Regions from separate parts of the Comamonas sp. lk genome, predicted to be linked through region 3. Evidence: predicted binding sites of a transcription regulator. Region 3 holds the regulator's gene; each other region holds the start of a gene.
What was found. The regulator FNR, encoded in region 3, switches genes on or off when oxygen is low (the NO sensors DNR and NnrR bind a similar motif). The targets are predictions, from matches to a motif close to TTGATNNNNATCAA.
Positions count from the first base shown of each region.

Region 1 (3,371 bases), 630 kb from region 3:
GCAGCGATGCTTTTAATTTGATAGCTGCTGCCGTTCTTCTGTTATGCGGTACAGGCCGATTTGGCTTGAAAAAATGCTTCAGACGGTGGCCTGGCGTTGGGGGAAAAGCTCCAGCGCCCAGGTCGCCAGGGCCACCAGGGCCACGCACAGACCGGCCACGCCCAGCATGCCCAGCAGGCCGTCGCCGCCCAGGGGCATGCTGTACAGATACAGCCCCGCGCCAAACTTGGGCACGCCTTGCACGCCCATAAACAAGGCCCAGCGGAAGGCCCAGGCCGATGCGGCAAGACCTGCACCCAGCACCAGGGTGTAGCCCTTGGCGTGCAGACGACGCTCGCCGCGTAGCAGGGCCCCGACCACGGCGGCGCCAAACAGCGCCGAGCCCAGCATGGAGAGACGCCAGACGGGAAATTCCCGGAACAGGCGCACGGCCATGTCGAACGAGGGGCTGTTGCCGGCGATGCCAGCCAGAGCCCAGGTCAGCGCGGAAATCACCAGGCCGGTGGCCAGCCACAGGCCCAGATTGCGCAGGGCTTGCAGCGCCTGGGCATCGGGTTGCAAGGGCCGGGGCAGAAAGCGATACAGCACAAAGCCCATGCCTACCGTGGCCAGCCAGCCGCTGAGCGCCAGGTTGATGGGCACCCACAGCGTGTTCCATAGCGGGCGCGAACGCACGGCCATGATTTCCGCTCCGGTGTAGACCACGATGCTGAGTGTGGAGACGATCAGCAGCGGCGCCAGCCAGCGCATCCAGCGGGCCTGGCCCAGCCACCACAGCGCACACATCAGCAGGCTGAGCAGCACGAACACCGGCATCAGCACCGCGCCCAGGCTCATCCACGACCAAGGCGTGAGATGGGCGTAAAAGTGCCAAAAGCGTGCGGGCTGGTGCAGGTCGGCCAGCAGGGCCACGGGCGCAGAGGCCGCGCTCACGGCCAGCAACAGCACGGCCGTGGGCAGCAGGCGCTGGCGCAGACCGGCTTGTGCTCCGTGCCCGGGGCCAAAGATGCAGGCCGAGGTCAACAGCGCCGCGCCGGTGGCAATGCCGACCAGAAAGAAATACTGCACGGCCCAGGGCAGCCAGGCGGCTTCGTAGGCAGGGGTCAGGAGTTCGATGATTTGCATGCTGGGACTCCTTTAAAGATGCTCTGCCACCAGGCGGACGGTCGCCTGACCATCGACGCCATTGACGAATTCATCGGGCAGGCCGATATAGAACACATGGGGCTTGGTTTTCATGCCGGGCTTGAGCACCTTGATCTCGTCCTTGTGCGCGCTGATCCTTTGGTTGATCTCGCTGTGCGCGTCATTCAGATCGCCAATCACCCGTGCTCCGCCCACGCAGCTCTCCACACAGGCGGGCAGCAGCCCGGCTTCAAGCCGGTGCTCGCAGAAGGTGCATTTGTCGGCCGTCTGCGTCTCATGGTTGATAAAGCGCGCGTCATAAGGGCAGGCTTGCACGCAGTAGCCGCAGCCCACGCAGCGCTCGTTGTCCACCAGCACAATGCCGTCGCTGCGCTGAAACGTGGCCTGCACCGGGCAGACCGGCACGCAGGGTGGCTCGTCGCAGTGGTTGCACAGGCGCGGCAGGCTGACCATGGCCGGTGCGCTGCTGCCGGCTTGGTCGATCTCGTACTGCAGCACCGTGGTGCGAAACTGGCCTATGGGCGGCTGGTTCTCTACCGAGCAGCTCACCGTGCAGGCCTGGCAGCCAATGCATTTGCGCATATCGACCAGCATGCCAAAGCGCTTGCCTTCCATGCCGGGGCGGCGTGGGGGCTGAAAGCTGGCGCTGCCAGGCGTGACGGCTTTGGCCGCACCCGCCAGGCCAAAGCTGGCGGCCACGGCAATCAGATCCTGCAGAAAGCCTCGCTTGGCCGAGGAGGGCGCGCCTTGGGGCAGGGCGCCTGCCTCGGCTCTTGAAGCGCGATTGCAGTCGTTACCGCTTTGGCCGCTGCAGTCGCAGTTGTGATTGCGATTGGAGGATGGAGTTTGGGGAAGCTGCATGGCTCTTGCTTTCATCGTCGAGCACAGCCGGGGTCGGCTATTTTTATGCATGAAAAAGTTTTAAATAAAAGCTTTTCATGTGCTTTTGACTATATTGAGCTGCACCAATGTGGTGCTTGATATGTATCAACCAGCCTGCTGGTTATCCCTAGGAATGCGCATATTGCGGGCGTTGGCCGAAGCGCCCATGCAAAAAAGCCCAGACCGCGTTCAGTGCGGCTGGGCTTGTTGCTGGGGCTAGGACGCTTTAGCGCTGGATTGCCTGGCGCACATCGGCGCAGTCGCGCCACCACAGGGAGCCGGGGTGGGGTGCATCCAGGTCGATGCGCTCCCCCATCATGGGCGTGGTCAGCTGCAGCTTCTGTTTTTTGGCCAGGGCATGCACGCGCTCGAACGGGTCCCACCAGGCATGCATGGACAGATTGAAGGTACCGTTGTGTATGGGCAGCAACCAGCGGCCTTGCAGGTCGATATGGGCTTGCACGGTTTGCTCGGGCAGCATGTGCACATAAGGCCAGTGCTCGTTGTAGGCGCCGGTTTCCATCAGCGTGAGATCGAAGGGGCCAAAGCGGCGGCCGATTTCGGCAAAGCCGTCAAAGTAGCCGCTGTCGCCGCTGAAGAAAACACGCAGCCCGCGCGCGCTGCTCAGGTCTTCAATCACCCACGAGGCCCAGAGCGTGCGGTTACCGTCCTTGAGGCTGCGGCCCGAAAAATGCTGGGCAGGCGTGGCCGTGAAGCGCAGGCCGTCGATCTGCGTGCCCTGCCACCAGTCGTACTGCTGGATCTTGGCTGCGGGAATGCCCCAGCTCAGCAGTCTGTCGCCCACGCCCAGCGTGCATAAAAAGACCTCGACCTGGGGCGCAAGTGCCAAAACGGCGTCCCGGTCCAGATGGTCGTAATGGTCGTGCGAGAGGATGACGCCGCGAATCCTGGGCAGGTCGGCCAGTGCGATGGGCGGTGCATGAAAGCGCTTGGGGCCCATGAAGGACAGCGGCGACGCGCGCTGGGCAAATACCGGGTCCGTCAGCCACCAGCCGCCGCGCAGCTTCATCAGCAAGGTGGAATGGCCTAAGCGGTACAGGCTGCGCTCGGGGGCTTGCAGCAGCAACAAGCGGTTGAGCGGCAGCACGGGCAAAGCCTGTGCAGGCTCGGAGTTGGCGGGCTTGTTGAAGAAGAAATCCCAATACAGCCGCGCACCGATCTTTGGCGAATCGGCCGGGCGGGGCTGCAGATTGTGAAAGCGACCCTGGGCAAACTGGGGCGAGGCGCTGTAGTCGCCTGCGGCGATGGCGGGTGTTGGGGATGTGGTCACGGCGATCGCAAGAGCGGAGGGAGCTACACAGTTTGCAGCGGCGGCCCGCACC
Region 1 is NZ_UOOB01000001.1:2,873,341-2,876,711, reverse strand. It holds gene nrfD (NrfD/PsrC family molybdoenzyme membrane anchor subunit) at 79-1,125, opposite strand; gene dsrO (sulfate reduction electron transfer complex DsrMKJOP subunit DsrO) at 1,138-2,007, opposite strand; gene EAO39_RS13105 (MBL fold metallo-hydrolase) at 2,255-3,319, opposite strand.
Region 1: the regulator FNR is predicted to act here: its motif matches at 2,124-2,137, upstream of dsrO (sulfate reduction electron transfer complex DsrMKJOP subunit DsrO).

Region 2 (3,371 bases), 710 kb from region 3:
TTTCGCATTGACACCACGGACGGCATTGGCCGGCCCACGCCGGAAGGCGCCCACCGCGACGGCGTGGATCTGGTGGCCGTGATCCTGGTGAACCGCCAAGGCGTCAAAGGCGGCGAAACCCGCGTGTTCGAAGCCAGTGGCCCCAGCGGCCAGCGCTTCACGCTGACCGAGCCCTGGTCGATCATGCTGCTGGACGACGCCCGCATGATTCATGAAACCACGCCCATACAGCCTGCCGAGCCCGGTGGTGTGCGCGACACGCTGGTGTTGACCTATAGGCGCGGTGCTTTTCAAGGCGCGGACCTGCAGGACGGGGCGCTCTGATGAAGGTGAAGCGTTTTGTTCTAAAAATTTGAGCAAAACTGTAACGTTTCCAGAGCACAAAAGTGCAGAGCGTGACGCGGCATGATGCGGGTCTTCAGGCGGACGCAAGATGCTTGCATCGACGCTTCGCCAAGCAATCCAACAAATGAAAACCAACTGGCCCAGGCCATGCCCGAAACGGCGTGGTTTTTTTGTATGCATCGCCTTTCCGCCCTTAGCCTTTCCGCGTTGACCGCTCTTGTCACGATAGTTGCTTGTTCCCCTGCCGAAAATCCTTTGCCGCAGGCCCATATCAAGGAGCCGACCATCTATTTCCGCAACGGTCTGGAAATCACCATGGATAACGTGACCGTGCCGATTCGCGGCGTGCAGGATTGCCCTTATGGTCTGGCGGCGCCTGCTGGGGCCGTGGTGGCCATGAACGATGCCAGGTGCATACGCCTGTCGGACGATACACAACAGATCACGGTGATGCTGGACATGCCCAGCGGCATCGTGCAGGAGGAATGGACTGTGCGCCGCGACGCCTCCAGCAAGCCTGATGAGCCGGCCTTCAAGCATGTCTCGCTGCTGCGCCCGGATGGCTCGCGCATCACGATCACCGACAAGTCCGACAAGCTGCTGGACAAATGCTACGAATACAAGGCGGCTCACGTCTGCATCTGATGGGCGCCTGAGGGGCGGGACTTCAGGGTTGATTTAGGTCAACACGCTGAGGCATGATGAAGGCAGACTGAATGCATCCCATCACGGCATCTGCTCACTTGCATGCCGTCCGAACCCCTAAAGGAGAAGCCCATGTCCATGTTCAATCACATCCTGGTGCCGGTTGACGGCTCCAAGCCCGCGCTGCTGGCAGCGCGCAAGGCGGCAGAGCTGTCCAAGGTCTTTGGCAGCGCCATCACGGCGGTCTACGTGGTCGATCCCTATCCGTTTACCGGCGTGGGCGCGGATTTTGCTTATGGCCAGTCCCAATACCTGAGCGCAGCCACGGCCGAGGCCAATGCCACGCTGGATGCCGTCAAGGCCATCATGGATGAAGCCGGTGTGGCCGTCTCCACCGTTGTAGGCGAGGGCCATGCCGTGCACGAAGGTGTGGTACGCGCCATGGAAACCTCGGGCGCCGATCTCATCGTCATGGGCTCGCAAGGCAAGCGCGGCCTGGAAAAGTTGATGCTGGGCAGCGTCACCCAGCGCGTGCTGGGCGCCGTTAAAATCCCGGTGCTGGTCGTGCGCGAATAAACAAGAACAGCTCAAAAACAAAGACCTCCAGGAGGAGGTCTTTTGCATTACAGCTAACGACCTTAAATCAAGCACGTCCCAACAAAGAGACAGCAAGCAAGGGCCGCCCCGCAGCGAGGCTGTCGTCCCCCTCTAGGGGGAAGCGGCAAAGCCGCTCAGGGGGTCATTGAATCGTTGCGCCCGAGGCCTCGACAATCGCCTTGTTGGCCTTGAAGTCTGCCTGGAAGAACTTGTCAAAAGCTTGCACCGTCATGGCCTGGGGTTCGGCCCCCTGGGTCTGGATGGCTTCCTTGACTTCGGGCATGGCCAGCAGCTTGTTGACTTCGGCGTTCACCTTGGTCACCACGGCAGCCGGTGTGTTCTTGGGCATGAAGATGCCGTACCAGGTGCTGACGTTAAAGCCCTTGAGGCCGGATTCGGCCAACGTGGGCGTATCGGGCAGCGAGGTGGAGCGGGTGGCCGAAGTCACGGCAATGGCGCGCAGCTTGCCCGATTTGATCTGGCCTATGGCCGAGGGCACGGAAGACACCAGCAGTTCCACATTGCCGGCCAGTGCGTCCATCATGGCGGGGTTGGAGCCCTTGTAGGGCACATGGGTCAGCTGAATGCCTGCGGCTTTTTCCAGCATCACACCGGCCAGGTGGATGCTGGTGCCATTGCCCGGTGAGCCGTAGGTGACCTTGGCCGGATGCTGCTTGGCCGCAGCAATCACGTCGGCCAGTGTCTTGTAGGGCGAGTTGGCGGCCGTGGCGATCACGATGGGCGTGTAGGCTACATGGGCCACAGGCGTCAGATCCTTGAGCGGGTTCCAGGGCAGGCTTTTGTACAGATAGGGGCCGAGCACCACATTGTCTTTTTGGCCCATCACCATGTCATAGCCCGTGGGGGCGGCTTTGACGGCTTCGGTGATGCCTATGGTGCCGCCCGCGCCGGCGCGGTTGTCGGGCACCACGGTCCAGTGGCTGACTTCCGTGAGCTTGTTGGCGATCACGCGCGAGAGGATGTCGGTGCCTCCGCCTGGAGGGAAGGGCACGATCATGCGTATGGGCTTGTTGGGGTAGTCGGTGGCTTGTGCAGCGGCGGTAAAGCTCAAAGCGGCGGTGGCCGCAGCAGCGGTGCAGGTGATCAGTTGGCGAAACATGAAAAAGAAACTCCAGAGACGAATCGGGTGTGCGGCATGGGGCGCTCGGCTTTTGGCCGGGGCCTGCGTTGTCGCGGCTGGCAGCCTTGGCATCGATGCCAGGGGCCAGGGTCACGGAAGGTGGGCTTTTCGATGATCGGGGAGGGTGGTTCCGCCATCAATGGGTATTTGTCTTTACCGACGAGACCAGCGCATGCGGTACTGGCATGGCTGGATGGCATTCGCGCGCGGTGCCGTGCAGGGTGGCTGCATGGCTTGCACGGAGGCAGCGTACCGATCGGGTGTCGCTGCCGATGTGGCCCACGGGCGCGGAGTGCGCATGAACCTGTAACTCAGGAACAGGTGAAACATTCTGCCATGGCTCCATGCCCGCCATGGCTTGGCGGGCGCAATAGTTGGGCCATGGGTTTGCGTGGCGTTTTTCCGCGGTCTGAAGCAATGGCACCAGTCCTGAGTTTTTGAATGCGTGGCTTCAATGCATCAGAGACAAAAAAAGCTGCAAGCCCTTTGTTATCAAGCGCTTGCAGCTATGTTTTTAATGGCGTCCCGCTTCAGGGATGGCGTACATCGGCAATGACTTGCTCGCCAAAGTCGGCGCGCTCCAGCCAGGCTAGCATGCGTGCGGCAGCTTCTTCGGGCGAGGTGAGCTTGCCCGACTCCTTGA
Region 2 is NZ_UOOB01000001.1:2,952,644-2,956,014, reverse strand. It holds gene EAO39_RS13430 (2OG-Fe dioxygenase family protein) at 1-324, shown strand, start outside; gene EAO39_RS13425 (hypothetical protein) at 601-990, shown strand; gene EAO39_RS13420 (universal stress protein) at 1,129-1,566, shown strand; gene EAO39_RS13415 (tripartite tricarboxylate transporter substrate binding protein) at 1,730-2,707, opposite strand; gene EAO39_RS22620 (hypothetical protein) at 2,901-3,038, shown strand; gene EAO39_RS13410 (SDR family NAD(P)-dependent oxidoreductase) at 3,259-3,371, opposite strand, start outside.
Region 2: the regulator FNR is predicted to act here: its motif matches at 1,019-1,032, upstream of EAO39_RS13420 (universal stress protein).

Region 3 (3,371 bases):
CATCGATGCCTGCAACTCCGTGATGGACAAGATGGGCTATGCGCGCGGACTGATACGCATGAGCACGCAAAATGCCATCGCCAGGGCCTGGAAGCAGGCGCAGATCATCCGCAGAGTATTCCGGCCGCGGGTGCTGATCTACACGGTGGTGTTGCTGGGTCTGAGCGCGGCCATGATAGGCAGCCTGATCATGCGCGAGCCGCTCAAGCTCAATGTGATTCGCGACCGTGCCTCGCTGTCGCGCATTGTGGCCGGCGGCAAGCTGGAGAATGTCTACCGCTTGCAGATCATGAATGCCACCGAGCAGGAGCAGCGCTATCGCATCACGGCCACGGGACTGGATGGCCTGGAGGTGGTGCTTGAAGATGAGGTTGTGGTCGGGCCGGCGGAGACACGCGGCGTGCCCGTGGGTCTGCAGATTCCCTATGGATCGGCAGCGCCGGGCTCGCATACCGTGTACTTCAATGTGGATGCCGTGACCGCTGGTGCAGGGCGCACGTCTGAAAAAGCCGTGTTTCTGGTGCCGCGTTAACAATATGAATGCCGCAGCCGCCTCGCAGGCGCTTGCGGCAGATTGATCAAAGAGGTTTTGCCATGTCTTCTAGTCCTGTTTCTGCCCCTGCCGGGCGCGCTGCCAAGCCGGTTCACGCCGAAGACGGCAAGCCCTGGTGGAAGTTTCCTCATGTCTGGCTGGTTGTTGCCGGACCGGCCATCGTGGTGGTGGCCGGCTTTGTGACGGCCTATATCGCCATCAGTGCGCCCGATCCCGTCATTGACCCGGATTACTACCAGCACGGTATCGAGATCAACAAGCGCCTGGAAGAGTCGCAAAAAAGTCTGGCGCCTGCCGTGACGGGCCGCAATCACGCCGCTACTCCGGCCAAGGACCACCCCACGGACCGCTAAATGCTTGTTTTTCGGTGAATTCAAAGCATTTTCGATCTGTAGCCCATATGTATGAAGCGTTGATAGCTATTAAATAAATAGTAATTCGGGTTTCACCTGCCTAGGCTTGCCCGCTGTTTGCGGCAATCCAAGGGTTTGCGGGGGCGCATTCCATGGCTGTTTGTGCAAAATGTTTTGCACCGATGACACAGCCCAAGGAGACGCAGCATGCTCGCTCAACGCTGGAAGTGGATTGCCTGGCCGGCTTTTCTGGCGGCGGCAATCCTGGAGATGGTAGTTTTTGCCTTTGTCGATCCCGGCGATATCGGCCCTGTGGGCTGGTCGCGCAACGCTGTCTGCACGCTGGCGTTCTTTGTGTTCTGGGGCGTGACCCTGTTGTCAAGCTACATCACCTGCTTGCTTTCGCGCTCCGCGCAGGAGCTCAATCACGGCATGGCTTCCGAGCCGCTGGTTGAGTAAGCCGCCCCATGAAGAAAGCCCGCGTCCATCGACGCGGGCTTTTTGATTGTGAAGTGGGGCGTGCCTTAGTCGTGGCACTGCTGGCTGTTGACGATGCGCTTGAGCGCCTCCGTATCCAGAATGCGCAGATGGCGTTGCTTGACTTCCACAATGCCTTCTTCGGCAAACTTGGAGAAGGTGCGGCTCACGGTTTCCAGCTTGAGGCCCAGATAGCTGCCGATTTCCTCGCGGGTCATTCGTAACACCAGCTCCGACTTGGAAAAACCGCGGGCAGACAGGCGCTGCACCAGATTGAGCACAAAGGCGGCCAACCGCTCTTCGGCGCGCATGCTGCCCAGCAGCAGCATCACACCGTGCTCGCGCACAATCTCGCGGCTCATGACTTTGTGCACATGATTTTGCAAGGCGGTGACTTCGCGCGAGAGCTGCTCGAGCTTGTCAAACGGCATCACGCAGACCTCGGCATCTTCCAGTGCCACCGCGTCGCAGGTGTGGTGGTCGTTGACGATGCCGTCAAGGCCTATGATCTCGCCCGCCATCTGAAAGCCGGTCACCTGATCGCGGCCGTCCTCGGTGGCGACGCAGGTCTTGAAAAAGCCGGTGCGAATGGCATACAGCGAAGTGAAACCTTCGCCATTGCGAAACAGCAGACCACCGCGTTTGACTTTGCGGCGTGTCGCCACGATCTCATCAATACGCTCCATCTGTTCATCGTCCAGGCCCATGGGCATGCACAGTTCGCGCAGATTGCAGTTGGAGCAGCTTGCTTTGATGGTCTGAAGATTCATGGGTAAGCAGGGATGGTGCAAGCCGGTGGGCCTGGACTATCTGTGACCTCTTGGTGAGTGATGAGATGGATCAAATTGTCGCAGCTGTTGCCTTGGCATTTCTTGATATCCATCAAGGCTGATGTGTTTGGCTTGGGGCACATTGCAATCATTCCTTCAATCAATGTGTGCGAGTTCATTGCGGTTGCAGTTGCCAGAAATCCTGCCCATCAGGAAACAAGCTGTCATCCGCCAATGTGAGCGCATCCTGACATTCACGTTATGACCGCTGTTACGCCCGAGCTACTGAGTCGATTTGATGTTCCTGGACCACGCTACACATCATTTCCAACAGCCGACCGTTTTGTAGAGGCTTTCGGCACCGAGGACTACATCCTGGCGCTCCAGCAACGCAAGACCCACTGCGCAGCGAGGGCGCTGCCGCTTTCGCTGTATGTGCATGTGCCATTTTGCGAGTCGCTGTGCTACTACTGTGCCTGCAACAAGATCGTGACCAAGCACCACGAGAAAGCGGCCCAGTATCTTGACTATCTGGCGCGTGAAGTGGCCTTGCATACCGAGCACTGCGGCAAGGGACAGGCGGTCAGCCAGCTGCATCTGGGCGGCGGCACGCCCACGTTTTTTTCCGATGCCGAACTGGCCCGGCTTATGGACTTGATGCGTGAGCATTTCAAGCTCGAAGCGGGTGGGGAGTACTCGATAGAAGTAGATCCGCGCACCGTGACGAATGAGCGCCTGGCCGTGCTCAAGGAGCTGGGCTTCAATCGCCTGAGCTTCGGGGTTCAGGATTTCGACCCCGCGGTACAGAAAGCCGTGCACCGTGAACAACCTGCCGAGCAGGTTTTTGCCCTGGTGCAAAAGGCGCGCGAACTGGGCTTTGCCTCCATCAATGTGGACCTGATTTACGGTCTGCCCAAGCAAACCCCGCAGTCGTTTGCGCGCACGCTGGCCCAGGTCAACGAACTGCGCCCGGATCGCATCGCCCTGTATGCCTATGCCCACCTGCCCGAGCGGTTCAAGCCCCAGCGGCGCATCGAGTCTGCGGATTTACCCATGGGCCAGGACAAGCTCAATATGCTCTCGGGAGCCATTGATGCCTTTATGGACGGGGGTTATGTCTATGTGGGCATGGATCACTTTGCCCTGCCCGATGATTCCCTGGCGATTGCCAAGCGCCAGGGGCGCTTGCACCGCAACTTCCAAGGCTATAGCACGCAA
Region 3 is NZ_UOOB01000001.1:2,244,597-2,247,967, forward strand. It holds gene ccoG (cytochrome c oxidase accessory protein CcoG) at 1-532, shown strand, start outside; gene EAO39_RS10325 (FixH family protein) at 595-906, shown strand; gene EAO39_RS10330 (hypothetical protein) at 1,114-1,365, shown strand; gene fnr (fumarate/nitrate reduction transcriptional regulator Fnr) at 1,431-2,153, opposite strand; gene hemN (oxygen-independent coproporphyrinogen III oxidase) at 2,415-3,371, shown strand, end outside.

Region 4 (3,371 bases), 1.7 Mb from region 3:
TGATCCAGCGTACCGAAGTGGGCTAGCACCGGGCACAGCGCCTGGCGGCTGGCTTCCAGCTCGCTCGTCATGCCCCCGCCGTAATAGCAGACCGCCGCCGAGATGCTGGCCAGCTCGCAGGCCGAGCGCCAGGTCATCAGTCCGCCCCAGCAAAAACCCACCACGCCAATCTTGCCGCCGGGCACCAGCGTGGCCGCATGGGCCACGGCCGCTTCCACATCGCGCAGCACGCCGGGAGCGGGCAAGGCCTCCACCGCACCCTTGAGGGCAAAGCCCTGCTGCATATCGTCTTCGGTGTAGCCCAGGTCCACATCGGCTTGCACGCGGGCAAACATGGCGGGAGCCACGGCTACATAGCCCTCGGCGGCATAGCGGTCGGCCACCGAACGGATATGGCTGTTCACGCCAAAAATCTCTTGCAGCACCACGATGGCGCCACGCGGCTTGCCTTCTGGCAGAGCCACATAAGCCGGCGTTTTTGCGCCATCCACGGCTGTCAATTCCACAAAACTACCCATATCAAGCTCCTCTTTTCGTTGCACAAGTCGCACGTCCGGCGTGCGTTCGCAGCCTGTTTCACCCATGTCGGCAAGCTGGGTGCTGTAATGGCTGCTGCGCGCCGGCGATCCGGCCATTTTTTCACAGGAGTGTTCATGGAGAGCAAAGCCTCCCGACGAAAAGTTGCCCTCATCACCGGCGGCAGCCGCGGCATAGGAGCGGCCACCGCCTTGCTAGCCGCAGCACAAGGCTGGGATGTGCTGACCCTGGGCCTGGCCCAGGAGGTGGCCGATGCAATCGTGTGGCTGATGGGCGATGGCTCACACTACACCACAGGCAGTCTGATCGAAATTTCCGGAGGCAATCTCTAATGGATCTCAAGCCGCTGATTACGCTGGTCGCCATCATCAACCCGCTGGCCATTGTTCCGTTCTTCATCCACTACACCGAGGGCCTGAGCCCGCAACAGCGCCGGCAGACCATTCGCACCGCCGCCTTTGCCGCGTTTTGCGTGATTGCCGTCTGCGCCCTGCTGGGCCTGCAAATCCTGCAGTTCTTCAATATCTCGCTGCAAAGCTTTCAGGTGGGCGGCGGCCTGCTGCTGCTGCTCAGCGCCATGAACATGCTCAATGCACGCCCGGCCGAAGAGCGGCCGAACAACTCCACGCTGGAGGCCGGCGTGGAAAAAGCCGCCATGGGCAACAGCATTGCCGTCGTGCCGCTGACCATTCCGCTGTTGACCGGACCGGCCGCCATGTCCACGGTGGTGATCTATGCCGACCAGGCCCGCACCGTCTGGCAGCACATCTCGCTGGTGGGCTATGGCGTGGTGGTGGCGCTGGCCGTGGTGATCTGCTTTTCGCTGGCCGATCCGATTGCCCGCGTGCTGGGCAAGACCGGCATCAACGTGATGACCCGGCTGATGGGCCTGATTCTGGCCGCCCTGGCAATCGAGGTGATGGCCGGCGGTCTGATCAAGATCTTCCCCATCCTGGCCTCACCTGCGATCTACCCCTGAGCTACTAAGGGGGCGCGCTTGTTTATGCGGTATGCGCTACCTGGCGTTCTGCGCTACCGCAGGCTCCGCCACAGCCGGTGATCAGCTCCGCAGGCAGGGCTTCGGGCGTCAGCAACTGTCCCGTGACGGGATCAAAGCCCGTGCTGCGCATATGCAGGGCCAGGGCCGCATCCATGTTTTGCGCATGGTGGCTGAACCAGGGGCCCAGCTCGGCCGCCATGTGGCGGATGCTTGCCAGATCGCCTTGCGCGCCCTTGACAGCGCCTTCGCGCATGACGGCCAGCACCACCTTGTGCTGCTGGCTATGGCAGTTGCCCGTAGCAAAGCCGGTGGTCTGCATCCAGCGATCTTCCTGATCGAAGTGATGCTGGGTATGCGCGATCAACGCCTCCCACAGCGCCGGCAGCTGCGCATCGTCGGCAGCTTCCACCTGCGCCAGCAAGGCCACGAACTCCTCATGCACGGCATCCATGACAGGCAGATCCAAAACGAGAGCGGGCGTCCATTCCAGGCTGGCCATAGCGATTCCTTTGCGTTGCGGTTGGCAGGTCATCGCAGCTTAGGAAATACCGACCCGGCGGCCATTGACCCACATCAGCAAAGCCGCGCGCCATGCCCGAAACGGATCAAAAAAGCCCTGCATGGCAGGGCTTGATCGAGAAGTGCAACGACGCTCAGCGCCCGTAGCCCTGCAACCAGCGGCTGACCTGGGCGGTGACATCGTCCACGCTGCGGGCCATGGCCTGGGCGCCGCCCGCTGCATCATTGGAGGCGGCCGGCGTCTGGGCCGTAAAAACCTTCTGGCTCAGCAAGGCATTTCCTGCGCCGCCGCTGGCTCGGCCTATCAGGCTGGCACGCAAGCGCACCACGGCCTGGCTGGTCTGCGCACTGTCGAACACCTGGCTGAACTCATCGATCTCCACGCGCAGCACGCCAATCGTGCGCTTGTCGCTCACCGTGGCGCTGACATTGTCTTTTTCGGTGAGGATGGGGCGCTCCTGACCCAAACGGATGCGCAGGCGCTGCTCCATCATCTGGGCCGGTGGCAGGCCCCAACGCGCATTCTGATAGGCGCGCAGCTGCTGGCTGTCCGCATAGTTCAGACGGTAGAACATGGCCGTCGTGCCGTCGGGCAAGCCCGGAGTCTGGACCTCGGCCAGCACCAGCGGCGTCAGCGCCGTAGCGGGTGCCGCCGCACTGGCAGGCTGCGCACCCAGATCGGCCAGCCCCAGGTCGTAACGCACGGGCTGGATGGGAGCCGTGGGCAGGCCGGAGCAGGCGGCCAGCGCCAGCACCAGACCGGCCGCGCCGAAAGCGCCCAGCAGCCGGCGGCCGAAGATTGAAGTGTTTTGCAATGCCATCACGATTCCTTGTTCCTGATTCAGCGGCTGGCGGCAGGTGCGGCAAAGCCGGGCTCGCCGGGTCCGGGCATGCCAGCGCCGGCACCGTAGATCACGGCTTGCGGGTTGTCGCTGAAGCGGCTGGCCACATTGCTCATGGTGCGTGCAGCACGGGAGACTTCGTCTGCCGCATTGTTCACCCGTGGCAGCGTGCCCCGGCCCATGCTCTCGGCGGCCTGGGTCAGCGCCTGCGTGCCCTGGGCAATCTGCTGCAGCGGTCCGTCAGGCGCGTTGACCCTGCGCACCGTCTGCTGCAGCTCGGTGGCCACGCCGGTGGCCGCATCGCTGGCCTTGCTCAGGGATTGCAGCGTCTGGTGCGCGTCGGCGGTGATTTGCGGAAAGCCTGCGGCCGCCTTGTTCAGGGTGGCCGACAGCTCGGTGACACCGCCCGCCGCCGTGGCAATATTCTCCAGCGCCGCGCTCACGCGCTGCTGGTTGCCCTCGCCCAGCATGGC
Region 4 is NZ_UOOB01000001.1:507,407-510,777, reverse strand. It holds gene EAO39_RS02295 (dienelactone hydrolase family protein) at 1-518, opposite strand, end outside; partial or broken gene EAO39_RS22815 (NAD(P)-dependent oxidoreductase) at 768-869, shown strand; gene EAO39_RS02285 (MarC family protein) at 869-1,516, shown strand; gene EAO39_RS02280 (hemerythrin domain-containing protein) at 1,539-2,036, opposite strand; gene EAO39_RS02275 (ABC-type transport auxiliary lipoprotein family protein) at 2,191-2,877, opposite strand; gene EAO39_RS02270 (MlaD family protein) at 2,898-3,371, opposite strand, start outside.
Region 4: the regulator FNR is predicted to act here: its motif matches at 2,101-2,114, upstream of EAO39_RS02280 (hemerythrin domain-containing protein).